DNA from 4 places in the Enterobacter sp. ECC-219 genome. Region 4 is predicted to be linked to each of the others. Evidence: predicted binding sites of a transcription regulator. Region 4 holds the regulator's gene; each other region holds the start of a gene.
What was found. The regulator CRP, encoded in region 4, controls carbon source genes, mostly activating them, when cyclic AMP is high. The targets are predictions, from matches to a motif close to ATGTGANNNNNNTCACAT.

Region 1: the regulator CRP is predicted to act here: its motif matches at 1,576-1,593, upstream of aaeR (HTH-type transcriptional activator AaeR).
Region 2: the regulator CRP is predicted to act here: its motif matches at 1,750-1,767, upstream of rbsD (D-ribose pyranase).
Region 3: the regulator CRP is predicted to act here: its motif matches at 1,537-1,554, upstream of ydfZ (putative selenium delivery protein YdfZ).

What each region holds. Positions count from the first base shown of each region.
Region 1 is NZ_CP143680.1:104,061-108,274, forward strand. Features, by position in the region: gene aaeB (p-hydroxybenzoic acid efflux pump subunit AaeB) at 1-282, opposite strand, end outside; gene aaeA (p-hydroxybenzoic acid efflux pump subunit AaeA) at 288-1,220, opposite strand; gene aaeX (p-hydroxybenzoic acid efflux pump operon protein AaeX) at 1,228-1,431, opposite strand; gene aaeR (HTH-type transcriptional activator AaeR) at 1,611-2,537, shown strand; gene tldD (metalloprotease TldD) at 2,647-4,092, opposite strand; gene yhdP (AsmA2 domain-containing protein YhdP) at 4,177-4,214, opposite strand, start outside.
Region 2 is NZ_CP143680.1:607,366-611,579, forward strand. Features, by position in the region: gene rbsA (ribose ABC transporter ATP-binding protein RbsA) at 1-1,240, opposite strand, end outside; gene rbsD (D-ribose pyranase) at 1,248-1,667, opposite strand; gene kup (low affinity potassium transporter Kup) at 1,949-3,817, opposite strand; gene ravA (ATPase RavA) at 4,039-4,214, shown strand, end outside.
Region 3 is NZ_CP143680.1:2,911,741-2,915,954, forward strand. Features, by position in the region: gene V1603_RS13850 (mannitol dehydrogenase family protein) at 1-1,190, shown strand, start outside; gene ydfZ (putative selenium delivery protein YdfZ) at 1,234-1,437, opposite strand; gene V1603_RS13860 (universal stress protein) at 1,726-2,157, shown strand; gene V1603_RS13865 (GntR family transcriptional regulator) at 2,191-2,877, opposite strand; gene ydfG (bifunctional NADP-dependent 3-hydroxy acid dehydrogenase/3-hydroxypropionate dehydrogenase YdfG) at 2,969-3,715, opposite strand; gene dcp (peptidyl-dipeptidase Dcp) at 3,858-4,214, shown strand, end outside.
Region 4 is NZ_CP143680.1:208,883-213,096, reverse strand. Features, by position in the region: gene V1603_RS01155 (YccS/YhfK family putative transporter) at 1-2,033, opposite strand, end outside; gene crp (cAMP-activated global transcriptional regulator CRP) at 2,091-2,723, opposite strand; gene V1603_RS01145 (OsmC family protein) at 3,035-3,439, shown strand; gene V1603_RS01140 (phosphoribulokinase) at 3,506-4,214, opposite strand, start outside.

The sequences.
Region 1 (4,214 bases), 100 kb from region 4:
CAGCAGCGGCGTGCGGATCATCAGAATAATAATGGTCAGCGCCGCGAAACAGCCGATAAAGGTTCCGATGATACGCAGCATCCCGCGATAGCGGATCGCACCAGAGTAGGGCTCCCCGCCCGCGGCGAAGGCAGGGCCCGCCGCAACAATCGCGGCGGTGAGCACCGCCCAGCGAGGGGTTTCAAGCTGGAAATGGAAGCCGACAAACAGCGCCAGCACAATGGCGCACGCCAGCTTCACGGCGAAGCGAATGTGCTGGCTGGCGATGGAAAAGATACCCATGGCGATTAACCAAACTCGCGCAGGCGGTGGGCAATTTTACGGAAGAGCGAATCCTGGCTGGCATCCCGATCTTTTTCGCCGGTGATCACCACCGTCGCGGTAGTGCCCGCTGGCCACAAGTTGCCCTGCTGTTCATCCAGATGAATACGTACCGGCACGCGCTGTGCCAGACGCACCCACTCCAGGTTGGAGTCCACCGTCGCCATCCCTTTGGCATCGTTAGAGCTGCTGGAGTTGGTTACCCCTGCGGCAACGCTGTCGACGGTGCCCTTAAAGACGCGGTTGCTGCCAAGCGGCGTGACTTCAGCCCGGTAACCAGGACGAACCCCCTCCAGCTTGGTCTCTTCCATATAGGCGAGCACGTAGAAGGAGTTCTGCTTAACCAGCGCCACGGCGGTTGAGCCGCGGGTAATGAACTCCCCGGCATAAACGTTGAGGTTGGTCACCCAGCCATCGGCTGGCGCGCGGATCACGGTACGCTCCAGGTCGAGCTTCGCCAGATCGCGCGTTGCCTGCGCTTTCGCCAGTTGGTGCAGCACGGTTTGCAGCACGTTGTTGGACTGGTCTATCTCTTCGCGGGACATGGCCTGTACGCCCAGCTGGTTACGACGACCCGCCTCGCGGCGTTTCTCAGCGGCCAGCGCCTGGTAATAGGCCACGTCGGCTTCCGCTTCCTCCAGCGCTTTCTGGTAGCGAGGCTGGTCGATGGTGAACAGGACCTGATCTTTTTTCACGAGCTGGTTATCGTGAACGTTGACAGCCGTGATAAGACCGGCCACGTCAGGGGCTATTGCCACCACGTCGGCGCTGAAGCGTGCATCACGCGTCCACGGTGATTCGGTGTAGTAGACCCAGGCACGGAAAATAGCGATGAAGGCGAGGATAACCAGCGCCATTGTGATGGCAGTGCGGGAGATTTTTCTTGTTAGCGTTTTCACATCAACCTCAGACAAACATGCGCGATATCAGGTAAAACAGGCAGCAATACAGCGCGGTATTGAACAATGCAGGGTGCCAGACAAAATCGTAGATCCCGGTAGGGACCAGCACCTTGCGCACCAGCCAGAAGATCGCCAGTGATAAAAGAAGCTCGAAAAATATCGGTGGGAACGACAGACCGAACACCACGATAACGGGAAACAGACTCATGTTAACCTTGATAAGAGAGAGTGCAGGCTTCAGAATTTTTTAGCGCACGCCACCGCAGGAGAGCAAGAAACGCCGGGCGAGAATGGCGCAGCCGTTATGTAATTAATAATATATTAACGTAACTGTTATGCTGTTATCTATAATATGTGATCTAAATCACTTTTAAGCCAGAGTGAACAATGGAACGTTTAAAACGCATGTCGGTCTTTGCCAAAGTGGTTGAACTGGGCTCGTTTACCGCCGCAGCACGCCAGCTTCAGATGAGCGTCTCATCCATCAGCCAGACGGTGTCCAAACTGGAAGATGAGCTTCAGGTTAAGCTGCTCAACCGCAGTACCCGCAGCATTGGGCTGACGGAAGCGGGTAAAATTTACTATCAGGGTTGCCGACGCATGATGCATGAAGTGCAGGATGTTCATGAGCAGCTCTATGCCTTCAACAACACCCCCATCGGCACGCTGCGCATCGGGTGTTCTTCAACTATGGCACAAAATGTTCTTGCTGCCATGACGGCAGACATGCTGAAGGAGTATCCAGGATTAACGGTAAATCTGGTGACGGGCATTCCCGCGCCGGACCTGATTGCCGACGGGCTGGACGTGGTGATCCGCGTCGGCGCTCTGCAGGATTCCAGCCTGTTCTCGCGCAGGCTGGGCAGCATGCCGATGGTCGTCTGCGCCTCGAAAAGCTATCTGGCGCAGTACGGCGTTCCGGAGAAACCCGCCGATCTCACCAACCACTCGTGGCTGGAGTACAGCGTGCGGCCCGATAATGAATTTGAGCTGATTGCACCGGAAGGGATCTCTACCAAACTGCTGCCGGAAGGACGGTTTGTTACTAATGATCCGATGACCATTTCGCGCTGGCTGGTGGCCGGTGCCGGGATCGCCTACGTGCCGTTAATGTGGGTGATCAACGAGATCAACAGTGGCGTGCTGGAGATCCTCTTCCCGCGCTACCAGTCCGATCCGCGTCCGGTGTACGCCCTGTATACCGAAAAAGACAAACTCCCGCTCAAGGTACAGGTGTGTATTAACTATCTGACCGAGTATTTTGTGGACGTGGCGGAGCTGTTTCAGGGGATGCGGGGAAGAAGGAAAGAATAGGTCTTTCCCCTCACCCTAACCCTCTCCCCAACGGGGAGAGGGGACTGCTCCGTGCGGTCTTTTCTCCCTCGCCCCTTTGGGGAGAGGGCCGGGGTGAGGGGGGAGAAAATTACGCCGTGCCGCCCACCGTCAGGTTGTCCACTTTCAGCGTTGGCTGGCCCACGCCAACCGGCAGGCTCTGGCCCTCTTTACCGCAGACGCCCACGCCGTTATCCAGCTTCAGATCGTTGCCGACCATGGAGATCTGCTGCATGGCTTCAATACCGGAGCCAATCAGCGTCGCACCTTTGACCGCTTTGGTCACTTTTCCTTTCTCGATCAGATACGCTTCTGACGTGGAGAAAACAAACTTACCGGAAGTGATGTCCACCTGGCCGCCGCCAAAGTTTGGCGCAAAGATACCGTAGTCCACGGATTCGATAATCTCCTGCGGTGTGGATTTGCCCGGTAACATGTAGGTGTTGGTCATGCGCGGCATCGGCAGGTGCGCGTAGGATTCACGACGGCCGTTACCCGTTGGCGCTACGCCCATCAGGCGCGCGTTGAGTTTGTCCTGCATATAGCCTTTCAGCACGCCGTTTTCGATCAGCACGTTGTACTGGCCTGGCGTACCTTCATCGTCGATAGCCACCGAGCCGCGACGATCGCGCATGGTACCATCATCCACCACGGTGCAAAGCTCAGAGGAGACGAGCTGCCCGATCTGGCCGCTGAACACGGACGTTCCGCGACGGTTAAAATCGCCTTCCAGACCGTGGCCCACCGCCTCGTGCAGCAGCACGCCCGGCCAGCCTGCGCCCAGCACCACCGGGAGTGTTCCGGCTGGCGCCGCGACGGCATTCAAGTTCACCAGCGCCATGCGCACGGCTTCTTTTGCCCACGCGTCAGCGCGCGCTTCGCCGTCAACGTCGCCCAGGAACCAGTCATAGCCGAAACGGCCGCCGCCGCCGCTTGAGCCGCGCTCGCGTTTGCCGTCGTCATCGACCTGCACGCTGATTGAAAGACGCACCAGCGGACGCACATCGGCCGCCAGCGTACCGTCCGTTGCCGCCACCAGAATCAGTTCATACACACCACTCAGGCTGGCGGAGACTTCCTGCACGCGTTTGTCGGCGGCACGCGCCACTTTGTCCACGCGGCGCAGAATGTCCAGCTTCTCTTCACGGCTCATGCTCTGCAGCGGATCGATGCTGGTATAGAGCGCAGAGTGCTGCACTTCACCCAGAGTTTTCACGCGACCATCGCCGGCATCGCGCACAATGGTACGCGCGGCCTGCGCGCTCTGCTCAAGCGCGGCCAGGCTTATCTGGTCGGCATAGGCAAAACCGGTTTTTTCGCCGCTCACGGCACGCACGCCGACGCCCTGGTCGATGTTGTAAGAGCCATCTTTGATGATGCTGTCTTCTAAAACCCAGGATTCGTGATAGCTCGACTGGAAATAAAGGTCGCCGTAGTCGAGACGGCGTTCGGTCAGTTGACCAAGAATGGAGAACAGGTCCTGATGGCTCAGGCCGTTCGCTGCGAGCAAATGTTCACTTACCAGGTTCAGACTCATCGTATTGCTACTCGTTCGTTGCCGCCCGTGGCGGTATAAAGATCGTATTTATTGAGAGTGAGGCAATTACCTGCCCACGTCAAATCATTGCTGTGCATCTTTGCGCGGCTGGCGCAGCACCT
Region 2 (4,214 bases), 400 kb from region 4:
GGCGCGTCATCAGCCCGCGGGCAATAGCCACTTTCTGCTGATTCCCGCCGGACAACAGGCCAATCGCCTGCTCCATCGACGGGGTTTTGACGTTGAAGAGACGGATAAAATCGCTGACCGCCTGCTGCTCGTCTTTATGCTTCAGGCTCCCACCGCTATGGCTGAAATAGCGCAGCGCGGTAAGCGACATGTTCTCTTTTACCGACATACCCAGCACTAAGCCGTCGCGCTTACGGTCTTCGGATATATAGACGATGCCGTTCGCCAGGCCGTCCTGCGGCGAGCGGGTCACCACTTCATGACCGTCGAGGGTGACATAACCGCTGGTGCGCGGCAGTGCGCCGTACAACACTTTCATCAGCTCGGTACGTCCTGCTCCCATCAGGCCCGCCACGCCCAGGATCTCGCCCTGTCGAAGGGTAAAGGTCACGTCGTTCACGCCCGGACCGCAGAGGTTGTCCACCTTCAGGCGGATCTCACCCGGCGCTTTATCCAGATGCGGATACTGATCTTCGAGCTTACGTCCCACCATCATTTCGATGAGCGTATCTTCGGTCAGTGTGGCCACTTCGCGCTCGGCAATAAACTGCCCGTCGCGGAAGACAGTGACGTCATCGCAGATTTCGAAGATCTCTTTCATGCGGTGAGAAATATAGACAATCCCGCGCCCCTGCGTTTTCAGCTCGCGGATAACGCGGAAGAGAGATTCGGTTTCGGTATCGGTCAGGGCGTCGGTCGGTTCGTCCATAATGATGACCTTCGACTCAAAGCTCAGCACCTTCGCGATTTCCACCATCTGCTGATCGCCGATGGAGAGATCGCCCACCAGGCGGTCGCTTTTAAAGCGCAGGTTCAGCTTCGCCAGGAGTTTATCCGCTTCGGCGTACATGGTTTTCCAGTCGATTTTGCCGAACCTGTTCACAAACTCGCGGCCGAGGAAGATATTCTCTGCAATAGTGAGCTGCGGGATTAGGTTCAGCTCCTGGTGAATAATGCCGATGCCCGCTTCCTGTGAAGATTTCGGGCCGTTAAAGATGGTCTCTTTGCCCAGCCATAGCAACGAACCGGCATCGCGCTGGTAGATCCCGGTCAGCACTTTCATCATGGTGGATTTGCCGGCGCCGTTTTCCCCCACCAGCGCCATCACGCGCCCGGGGTAGACGTTCAGCGCCGCGCCGGAGAGGGCTTTTACGCCCGGGAACGACTTATCGATCCCTTTAAGTTGCAGTAATGCTTCCATGATGGCCTCAGAAGGTAACGCCAGCACAGAGAATAATATTCGCATACGGGGAACACTCCCCGCTGCGAATCACCGCCTGACTGTCTGCGGTTTGTTGTTTGAACTGCTCGTGCGTTGTGTAACGAATTTCTATGGTGTTTCCCTGGTGTTGTTGCAGTTGCTCAATGTGGCTGAGCAACGTTTCGTGGAGTTGCGGATTATGTTGTTTGATTTCCGCCGCGAGAATGACCGCCTCAACCTGCATCTCCGTCGTCACGACTTCCAGTACCTGCATAAACGAGGGAACACCCTGCGTTAACGCCATATCAATACGGGTTGTGCTGCGCGGAACCGGTAAGCCTGCGTCGCAAACCACCAGCGTATCGGTATGCCCAAGACGGGAAATAACCGATGAGATTTCTGAGTTGAGAACCGTGCCTTTCTTCATTTTCTTGCTCCACTAGCGAAACGTTTCGCTAAAAAGAGTGTAGACGCAAGAGTGTTCAGAAAACCACCATGACGTAACGGAATTGTGATCAACGTCGAAACGTTTCGCTAAGTGAAATGTAGTGGAGGTAAATGCAAAACGGTAACCCCAGGGTTACCGTTTTTTATGTTTGCCCCCTCTCCCTCAAGGGAGAGGGGGTCGTCCATGCAAACATTATTTTGTGGGGATCCCTCAGCCCTGTGGGAGAAGGTCGGGCTGAGGGCATCAGGCCGCACAAAGACTTAAATCTCGACCTGCGTTCCCAGCTCAATCACGCGGTTAGGCGGGATCTCAAACTGGTCAGGCGCGCGCAGGGCGTTACGCTGCAGGATCAGGTACAGCTTGCCGCGCAGGCGCAGATACCACGGGCGCTTGCCGATGATCAGCGACTCGTGCGACATAAAGAACGACGTCTCCATCATCCGGCAGCTCAACCCTTCCAGACCGCAGCGGTGGAACACCTCTTCCACGTTAGGCGTTTCGCGCCAGCCGTAGCTTGCCACCACGCGCCAGAAGGTCGGGGACAGCTGCTCAATCTGAACGCGACGCACGTTGTGAACGTACGGCGCATCTTCTGTACGTAGCGTCAGCAGGATCACGCGCTCGTGCAGAACCTTGTTGTGCTTGAGGTTATGCATTAGCGCGAACGGGATTACATTCAGGGCACGAGACATATAAACCGCGGTGCCCGGCACGCGAACCGGCGGTGATTTCTCCAGCGATGCGATCATCGCCTCAAGAGAATTGCCGTGCTCGTGCATGCGGCGCAGCAGACGGAAGCGCTCGCTCTTCCACGTGGTCATGACAATGAACATCACCAGGCCCAGCGTCAGCGGCAGCCAGCCGCCGGAGACAATCTTGTCGAGGTTGGCAGAGAACAGCGGCACGTCGATGCACAGGAAGCCCACCAGAATCATCGCCACGAGGAATTTATTCCAGTGCCAGTTTCGGTACGCCACCGTGGTGGAGAGAAGCGACGTCAGCACCATAGTACCTGTGACCGCAATACCGTAGGCCGCGGCCAGGTTACTGGAGTGCTCGAAGCTGACAATCACAATCACAACAGCAAAATAGAGCAGCCAGTTAACGAACGGGATGTAGATCTGGCCCGACTCCATTTCTGAAGTATGGATGATGCGCATTGGCGAGAGATAGCCCAGACGAACGGCCTGACGGGTCAAAGAGAACACCCCGGAAATCACCGCCTGAGAGGCAATAACGGTCGCCAGCGTGGCCAGAATGAGCATCGGCACCAGCGCCCAGTCAGGCGCCAGCAGGAAGAACGGGTTCTTAATCGCTTCCGGGTTCTTAAGCAGCAGCGCGCCCTGACCGAAGTAGTTCAGCACCAGCGAAGGGAGCACCACAATAAACCATGCCACGCGGATCGGCAGTTTTCCGAAGTGCCCCATGTCAGCATACAGCGCTTCCACACCGGTGATGGAGAGCACGACCGCCCCCAGCGCCACGAAGGAAACCACTTTGTATTCCAGGAAGAAATGCACCGCCCAGTAAGGGTTTAGCGCATGCAGCACGTCCGGATTCGCGATAATGCTGCGTAAGCCGAGCGCCGCCAGGATCACGAACCAGGCCAGCATAATCGGCGCAAACAGTTTGCCCACCAGCCCGGTACCGTGTTTCTGGATCATGAACAGCAGCGTCAGGACAATTATGGCCAGCGGAACCACCCATGAATCGAGCTGTGGCGCGATAATTTCCAGCCCCTCTATCGCCGAGAGCACTGAGATAGCCGGTGTTATCACCACTTCCCCATAGAAGAAGCTACCGCCAATCAGGCCGATAATCACCAGCACGGACGTCATTCTGGCCGAGGTATTGCGACCGGCAAGAGACATCAGGGTCAGGATCCCGCCTTCGCCCGCGTTATCTGCACGCATAACGAAGGAGAGATATTTAACGGAAACGACCAGGATCAGCAGCCAGAAGATGAGGGACAGGAAGCCAAACACGGCATCGCGCTCAACACCAAAGCCAAACTGGCCGGACAAACATTCACGAAGCGTATAAAGCGGGCTGGTGCCGATATCACCGTAGACAACCCCGATCGCCGCAAGCGTAATTGCGGGTAATGATTGCTTATTATCAGTGCTCATAGACTAGTCTTTTCGTTTAAATAACAAATGTGTTCCTGTCCCTTGGTCCACAAAAAGCGCACAGTATGCACGATTCATTGCAAAATCGTACCCCTAAATGCAACCGCATTAATGTAGCGCAAAGAAAATTGCGCCGCACTTCAGCCTATTACCAGCCCTGACTGAAACGTCTATACTCGCTTCAATTGGCCGCCACAACGGCGAAAGGATGCAAAACTATTATGGCTCACTCACATTTATTAGCAGAAAGAATTTCCCGCCTCAGCAGCGCGCTGGAGAAAGGCCTTTACGAGCGTAGCCACGCCATTCGCCTTTGCCTGCTGGCGGCGCTGAGCGGTGAAAGCGTGTTTCTGCTGGGTCCGCCGGGCATTGCTAAAAGTTTGATTGCACGCCGCCT
Region 3 (4,214 bases), 2.3 Mb from region 4:
GCGTAGTCAAAAAGGCACTGCACGCGCAGGTTGACGGCCTGGAGAGCGTGCTGGCAGCGATGTGTGAACCTCAGGTGGCGATTGTTTCGCTGACCATCACCGAGAAGGGGTACTGCCACTCGCCGGCGACGGGGCAACTGATGCTCGATCACCCGTTTATCGTTGCCGACCTGCAAAACCCGCACCAGCCCAAATCCGCGCCCGGGGTGGTGGTGGAAGCGCTGGCGCGTCGCAAAGCGGCGGGTCTGCCTGCGTTTAGCGTGATGTCCTGCGACAACATGCCGGAGAACGGCCACGTGATGCGCAACGTGACCTGCGCATACGCCCGGGCGGTAGACGGCGAGCTGGCGGACTGGATCGAGGCAAACGTCACCTTCCCGTCAACCATGGTGGATCGTATCGTGCCGGCGGTTACTCCCGATACGCTGGATAAAATCGAAAAGCTGACCGGCGTGCGTGATCCGGCGGCGGTGGCCTGTGAACCGTTCCGCCAGTGGGTGATCGAAGATAACTTTGTGGCAGGGCGCCCCGAGTGGGAAAAAGCGGGCGCCGAGCTGGTTTCAGACGTGATCCCGTTTGAAGAGATGAAGCTGCGCATGCTCAATGGCAGCCACTCGTTCCTGGCGTACCTGGGCTATCTGGCCGGATACCAGCATATCAACGACTGTATGGAAGATGAGAGCTACCGCGTCGCCGCCCACGCGCTGATGCTCAACGAGCAGGCGCCGACCCTGAAAGTGAAGGGCGTCGATTTAGAACGCTACGCTGACCTGCTGATTGCCCGTTACAGCAACCCGGCCCTGCGTCACCGCACCTGGCAAATTGCGATGGACGGCAGCCAGAAGCTTCCGCAGCGTATGCTGGACTCCGTACGCTGGCACCTGGTGCACCAGACGCCTTTCCCACTCATGGCGCTGGGCGTGGCAGGGTGGATGCGCTATGTCGGCGGCGTTGACGAGCAGGGTAATGCCATCGATGTGAGTGATCCGCAGCTGGCGGTGATTCAGGCGGCGGTGAAAGGGAGTGCCGAAGGGGAAAACCGGGTTAACGCGCTGCTCGGCATTGAGTCCATTTTTGGGAAAGAGTTGCCGCGAGAAAAAGCCTTCACAGACGCCGTGATGAGCGCATATCTGACGCTGCTGCAGAAGGGGGCAAAGAACACGGTGGCGGAGTGCGTGTCACATCTGTAATTCAACACATGCCGCCGTTCGCGGCGGCATGTTGGCGCACAATTTAGTGCATACCCAGACGAATCAGTTCAATTGGTTCGAACTTACCTTCGCATCCTTCCACTTCCACCGTTTTGCCACGGCGCACCTGCGCGGCATCGAGCCCGTCGCTGTGGATTGCCTTAATCACGCCGGTTTTGCCGGTGCCGCTAATCATGACGCGGCTGCCGGTGGTGATTGCATTGCGGTTACGGTCGTATGTCAACATGGTATATTCTCCTCTCTAAACTATCCGTTACGGCGCTATTACAGCTTTTGCCGTTCACGGGGCACTATAAATACGCCTGTCTGCCAGCTATGTTTTTGTTTTTGATCAAACTCACACTTTTTTCTTTATTCCGTGGGGTGCTGACGGTTAACAACGCCAATTTACAAAGCAGACCGTTATTTTCATTTGTTTATAGTTTCGAAGAGGAAGCGTTGAGGGTTGGTTTATATTCCCGATGCCATTCTGGGTACAGGAAATAACCCTTCATCGGAATAAGGAGTCAGGCTTATGTATAAGAAGATTTTGATGCCTGTTGACGTGTTTGAAATGGATTTGAGCGACAAAGCGGTTCGCCACGCGGCTAACCTCGCGAAGGCTGAGGGCGCGTCGATTACCCTGGTCAATATTCTGCCAGCCAGCAGCCGGTCTCTGCTGCGCGGATTCAACGCCGATATTAAAAAGTTTGAAGAGTATATGACCGCGGAATCCGCGAAGAAAATGAACGCGTTAAAAAGACTGTTCGATATCTCTGCGGAAAATATTCACTCTCTGGTTCGTTTTGGTAACGTCCGCGATGAAATTATCAGGCTGAGCAAAGAGGGGGAATATGACGTGATTGTCATCGGGTCGAAAAATCCGGGCATCACTACCCATCTGCTGGGATCAAATGCAGAATCTATTCTGCGCTACGCCACCATCCCGGTGTTAGTCGTTCGCTAATCACAACGCCGCCCGCGAATGGGGCGGCAAATATCACTCTTCGCTAAACCACTCGCTATTTTCCTGACGAATAAGCTGCACGGATTCGCCGATCTCCTGCAGATGCAGCGTCATCGCTTTTTCCACGCCGTCCGGGTCGCGTTTTTCCAGCGCGCTGAAAATATCGTGATGCTGTCGGAGCAGCATTTCCGGCGGGGAGACGTGATCGAGGCTCATATAGCGCACCCGGTCAATGGTGGCCTTGATGTTCTCGATGGTATCCCAGGCCAGCTGGCAGTCCGCAATTTGCGCCAGCTTCTGGTGAAACTCGTCATCAAGCTGGAAGAAATCGTTGAGCTGCTTACGGTCAATCGCAATGCGCTGCTGATGCAGGTTTTGCTCCAGCAGGTAACACTGGTTGTCATTAATAAGCGTTGCAGCACGGCGCACCACCGCGCATTCAATCGCCTGGCGGACGAAACAGCCGTTGCGCACCTGAGAGAGTGAAATTTTGTTCACGTAGCTGCCGCGCTGCGGGCGGATCTGAATCAGGCCGTTCTCAGCAAGCTTAATAAACGCTTCACGCACCGGCTGGCGGGACACGTCAAAACGCACGGAGACCTCTTTTTCAGAAAGCGGCGTTCCCGGCGGGATCAGGCAATGGACAATATCACGTCGCAAAATGCGATAGATTTGCTGGTTTACGGGCTGGGTGGGATTGAGTTGCGATTCAGCGGCCATGAGTTGTCAGTTCTCAGAGAGTTAGCCTGAACATACTACCATTCTTTTACAACCCGAAACAGACCCGGCCCGCAGGCCGGGAAGGGCATATTTAGCCACGATGGACGCTAAGTCCGGCAAAACTCTGGCTGACCGGCATCATCTCTACGGTATTGATGTTGACGTGTTTTGGCAGCGTTGCCACCCACCAGACCGTTTCGGTCACATCTTCCGGCGTCAACGCGTTGGCGTTTTCGTAGGTTTTATCCGCTTTCGCGTCATCACCCTTGAAGCGCACGTTGGAGAATTCGGTGCCGCCTACCAGGCCCGGTTCGATATCGGTGACGCGAATGGCGGTGCCGTGCAGATCGGTACGCAGGTTCAGGCTGAACTGGCGAACAAAGGCTTTGGTTGCGCCGTAGACGTTACCGCCCGCGTAAGGCCAGCTCCCGGCGGTAGAACCGATGTTGATAATGTGGCCGCGGTTGCGCTCCACCATGCCCGGCAGCACCGCGCGGGTCATGTACACCAGCCCTTTGTTGTTGGTGTCGATCATGTTTTCCCAGTCCTCAACGCTGGCTTTGTGGGCAGGCTCCATGCCCAGCGCCAGACCGGCATTGTTGACCAGTACGTCGATGGCGCGCCACTCTGCCGGCAGGTTAGCAATCATCTCTTCAATGGCCGCGCGGTTACGCACGTCCAGCTGTGCGGTCAGGATGCTGCCACCTAATTCGTCCTTCAGCTCCTGCAGGCGCTCCTGACGACGGCCGGTTGCAATAACCTTGTGTCCGTTGGCGACGAAGCGACGCGTGATGCTTTCACCAAAACCCGCCGTTGCCCCGGTAACTAAAATAATCATCTCACTGTTCCTCAACGCTTTTTGTGTTGTACTAACATAGCACGGTCGCAGAGGGTGCGTTAAGGCAACATTTGTATGACGGCGTTGCAGGCGATGGCGGCCTGGCCTACTCTGGGAGGATACCCGTTCTGAGGAGTGAAAGATGACGGCCACGAATCCTTTTTTTGACATCAGCCTGTTGCCCTATCAGGCACCCCATTTTGATACCATCAAAGACGAGCACTATCGTCCGGCCTTCGATGAAGCGCTTCGTCAGAAGCGGGCGGACATAGACGCGATCGTCTCTCAAACCGCTGCGCCAGACTTCACTAACACCGTGCTGGCTCTGGAGAAAAGCGGCCTCATGCTCGCGCGCGTCAGCAGCGTTTTCTTCGCCATGACCTCCGCGCACACCAATGCGTATCTGCAGGAACTGGAAGAGCAGTTCTCCACCGAACTTGCCGCGCTGGCGAACGACATCTGGCTGAACGATATCCTTTTTGCCCGCGTCGGGAGCGTC
Region 4 (4,214 bases):
TGACGCCATGCCACCGACGAAATGGTGTGCATGGTGTTCAGATGTCCCAGCACACGCTGCAAATGCTGCTCCAGCGTGCTCATCGGCCCGTAGGTTAACGTCTCCGGCGCTTCCAGAATGTTTGAGTCGCCCGATTCGCCCGGCGCGTCATACTCCAGACGCTGCTGACACCTCTGCAACGCAATTTCACACGACTGCAAATAGCGCTGCGCCAGACCCGGCGTCAGCATCGTGTGCTCGCGCGCCAGCGTCGTCATGGCGTTGATATGCTCGACGATAAACTGGCTGTGCGTCACCCACAGCTTCATATCCGCCAGATAATGTGAATTAAAGCCCGGCTCCTGCATCGCCTGATTCAGCGAGTTAAAGAGGGCGTTATGCGCCTGGTTGACCTTCATACGTTCGTAGGCAAGCGGGGAAGGCTGCGGATCGTCGCTCAGGATCAGACGAATGGCCTGCTGATCGGCCTCCAGCGCGTCGTGGGCGTTTTGCCTCAGCAGCCCGCTCTGCCACTGTGGCCACAGCCAGACCATACCGCCAAAGGCGATCAGGCAGCCAATCAGCGTGTCGATCAGGCGGGCAACGATGAACTGTTCGCCGTTAAGCGTAAGCAGTTGCAGGGTATATACCGCCGTTACCGTAAAGCCCACCATCGCCCAGCCGTAGTTTTTGCGAATGATTAGATAGCTCACCAGGGTGATAGCCAGCATGCCCGCCAGGGTATAGCCCTCGGGCACGTGAAAGTGCAGCGTCACGCCTGCAATAATCAGCCCCGCCATCGTGCCGCCCGCCCGGTGCAGAATGCGCACCCGCGTGGCGCCATAGCCGTTCTGGGTGACAAACAGCACGGTCATTAAGATCCAGTAGGGTTTCGGCAGGTGCAGCGCCATGCCCATCAGGCTGGCGATACTGAGCATGACGCTAATTCGTGCGGCGTTGCGCAGGGCGGACGATTTAAGAGAAAGATAGCTTTTGAGCGCCGGCAGCAGCGGCAGACGTTTTTGTTTATCCGCCATCAGGTCGCGGGGATAAAGCGGTCGCTGGGTGCGCAGCACGCGGGCGATGCGGCTGAAGTGCCAGGCGGCAAACTGGCCGACCGGATTTTCCGGGTGCTGACGGGCAATTTTCTCCAGCGCGCCGAGCTGTTTGTCCATGTTAAAGCGCGTGGGGTAGCGGTGATAAAGTATATCGTCAGCCAGCACCCGCAGGCGCGCGGAGACGGTCTGCGCGTTCCAGCGAATCACCGCTTCGGCATGGCTGCGCTCAACCAGCTTTTGCACCTCCTGCGGGTGATGAAGGCTAACGGAGATATGCTCCTGAAGGTCCAGCCCCACCTGGAAGGTACGCAGCAGCCGTTTGTACTCGTGGTTCTTGTTTGCGGCGAGCATATGCAGCTGCTGATAGCACTGGCTTATCAAATCCACCACTTTTTGCTGGCGCGTCAGCAGCGGCGGTAAGGATTTTTCCGGATCGGTATGCTGGGTGAGCAGGGTGTATTTGGCTTCGCAGTAATCCGCAAGCTGCACGTAGAGCAGGCTCAGAGATTCTCGCAGCGGCTGCTCTCGCCATAGCCAGAACCAGAACCAGTTAAACAGCCCGTACCACAGCGTGCCGAGGGCGTAGATCAGCAGCGGCTCCCACACGGGCATATTCCCGGCGAGGCTCAGGGTAAAGATGGCCGCAATGAGTGACGCTGGAAGCAGGCGAGCGTGCAGCGAGCTGATTTCCGCCGTGACGCCGAGGGTCATCGCCAGCACGGTCAGGATCAGTGGCAGGGGAATATCGCGAGCCAGTAACAGCTGCACCGCGAGGCTACAGCCTGCAAACAGGCAGCCACCGATAATCAGGCGTTTGAAAAAGCGCTTATGCGGCGTGTCCAGACCGGCGATGTTGCAGCAGGCGGGCACGAGGGAAAACAGCAGGCCCTGCTGAAGATGACCTAGGAGCAGGCCCACGGCCACAGGAAGACACAACACCAGCGTTTGTCGCAGTGCGTAGTTAACTTCCGGGTGATAGATCAGCCTGCGCCACATGGGGAAAAGAGACAAAAACGGCGTGACACCTCGCGATGGCACGCCGTTTAAGCAGGATTAACGGGTTCCGTAAACCACGATGGTTTTACCGTGGGCGGAGATCAGGTTTTGATCTTCCAGCATTTTCAGAATACGGCCCACTGTTTCACGGGAGCAACCAACGATCTGACCAATTTCCTGACGGGTAATTTTAATTTGCATGCCGTCCGGGTGGGTCATAGCGTCTGGCTGTTTCGCCAGGTTCAGCAGGGTTTGCGCGATACGGCCGGTCACGTCCAGGAAGGCGAGGTTACCCACTTTCTCTGACGTCACCTGCAGACGGCGCGCCATCTGGGAAGAAAGACGCATCAGGATGTCAGGGTTTACCTGAATCAGCTGACGGAATTTCTTGTAAGAAATTTCAGCCACTTCACATGCTGTCTTTGCACGAACCCAGGCGCTACGTTCCTGGCCTTCTTCAAACAGGCCCAGTTCACCGATAAAATCGCCCTGGTTCAGATAAGAAAGGATCATCTCTTTCCCTTCCTCATCTTTGATCAGCACTGCCACCGAGCCTTTGACGATGTAATACAACGTTTCCGCTTTTTCACCCTGGTGAATCAGCGTGCTCTTCGATGGGTACTTATGAATGTGGCAATGAGACAAGAACCATTCGAGAGTCGGGTCTGTTTGCGGTTTGCCAAGCACCATGCGCTGTTATCCTCTGTTATAAGCTGTCACCAGAGTCATCAGATGCATCCGGACTCTGGGGTTGCAATCGAATTCTTACCCATACCCTGGGAAGTCGGCTGTCGTAACGTTTCGCAGCCAGTAAAGTTTGATGTCCTCTGCATACATGTGTAACGTCAATGTATTACTGTAGCATCCTGAGTGTTTTAGCATAGCTTTCGCCGCGTGTCTCCTGGTGTCTCGCTTCAGCATGATGCAGGTCGCCTTCCATTGCGAGAAATGTAACGCACGCGTAATCTGTCACCAAAAATGCAACGTTGGAGTTAATGAATATGCAAGCGCGCGTGAAGTGGGTTGAAGGTTTAACGTTCCTGGGGGAGTCCGCGTCAGGACACCAGATTTTGATGGATGGTAACTCCGGCGATAAAGCGCCGAGCCCAATGGAAATGGTGCTGATGGCGGCAGGTGGATGCAGCGCGATTGACGTGGTGTCGATTCTGCAAAAAGGTCGTCATGACGTAACGGATTGCGAGGTTAAACTCACCTCAGAACGTCGCGAAGAGGCGCCACGCCTGTTCACCCACATTAATCTGCACTTTGTTGTCACCGGGAAAGCGCTGAAAGACGCGGCGGTTTCACGCGCGGTGGACCTGTCTGCGGAGAAGTACTGCTCTGTGGCGCTAATGCTGGAGAAAGCGGTAAAAATTACGCATTCGTATGAAGTGATTGAGGTGTGATTCACGGGGCATCGTGCGTGTTGATGCCCTCACCCTAACCCTCTCCCACGGGGAGAGGGAACATCTTTACGCGATCTGCTTCCCTTCCATCAACCGCTGAACCAGCGGCGTCATGATGAGCTCCATTGCCAGCCCCATTTTTCCACCCGGCACCACTAACGTATTCATGTGCGAAATAAACGAGCCCTGCAGCATCGCCAGCAGCCAGGGGTAATCAATGCCTTCAAGATTGCGGAAGTGGATCACCACAAAGCTCTCGTCCAGCGACGGGATGCTTTTCGCCGCGAACGGATTGGAGGTGTCCACCGTCGGCACGCGCTGGAAGTTAATGTGGGTGCGGGAGAACTGTGGCGTGAGGTAATTGATGTAGTCTTCCATGGAGCGCACCACGGAGTCCATCACCGCCTCGCGCGAATGGCCGCGCTCGCTCATGTCACGCGTTAGCTTCTGGATCCACTCCAGGTTAACGATAGGGACCACCCCGACCAGCAGATCCACGTGGCGCGCCACGTCGTGCTGAGGCGTAACCACGCCGCCGTGCAATCCTTCATAAAATAATACATCGGTGGGTTCCGGCAGCGGTTGCCAGGGGGTAAAGGTGCCTGGTACCTGGTTCCAGGGTACGGCTTCATCGTAGGTGTGAAGATACTTTCGGGACTGCCCGGTACCGCTCTGCCCGTATTCGCGGAAGGTTTGCTCCAGCAGACCGAAATCATTGGCTTCCGGGCCGAAGTAGCTGATGTGTTTACCCAGATCGCGCGCCTTGCGGATCGCC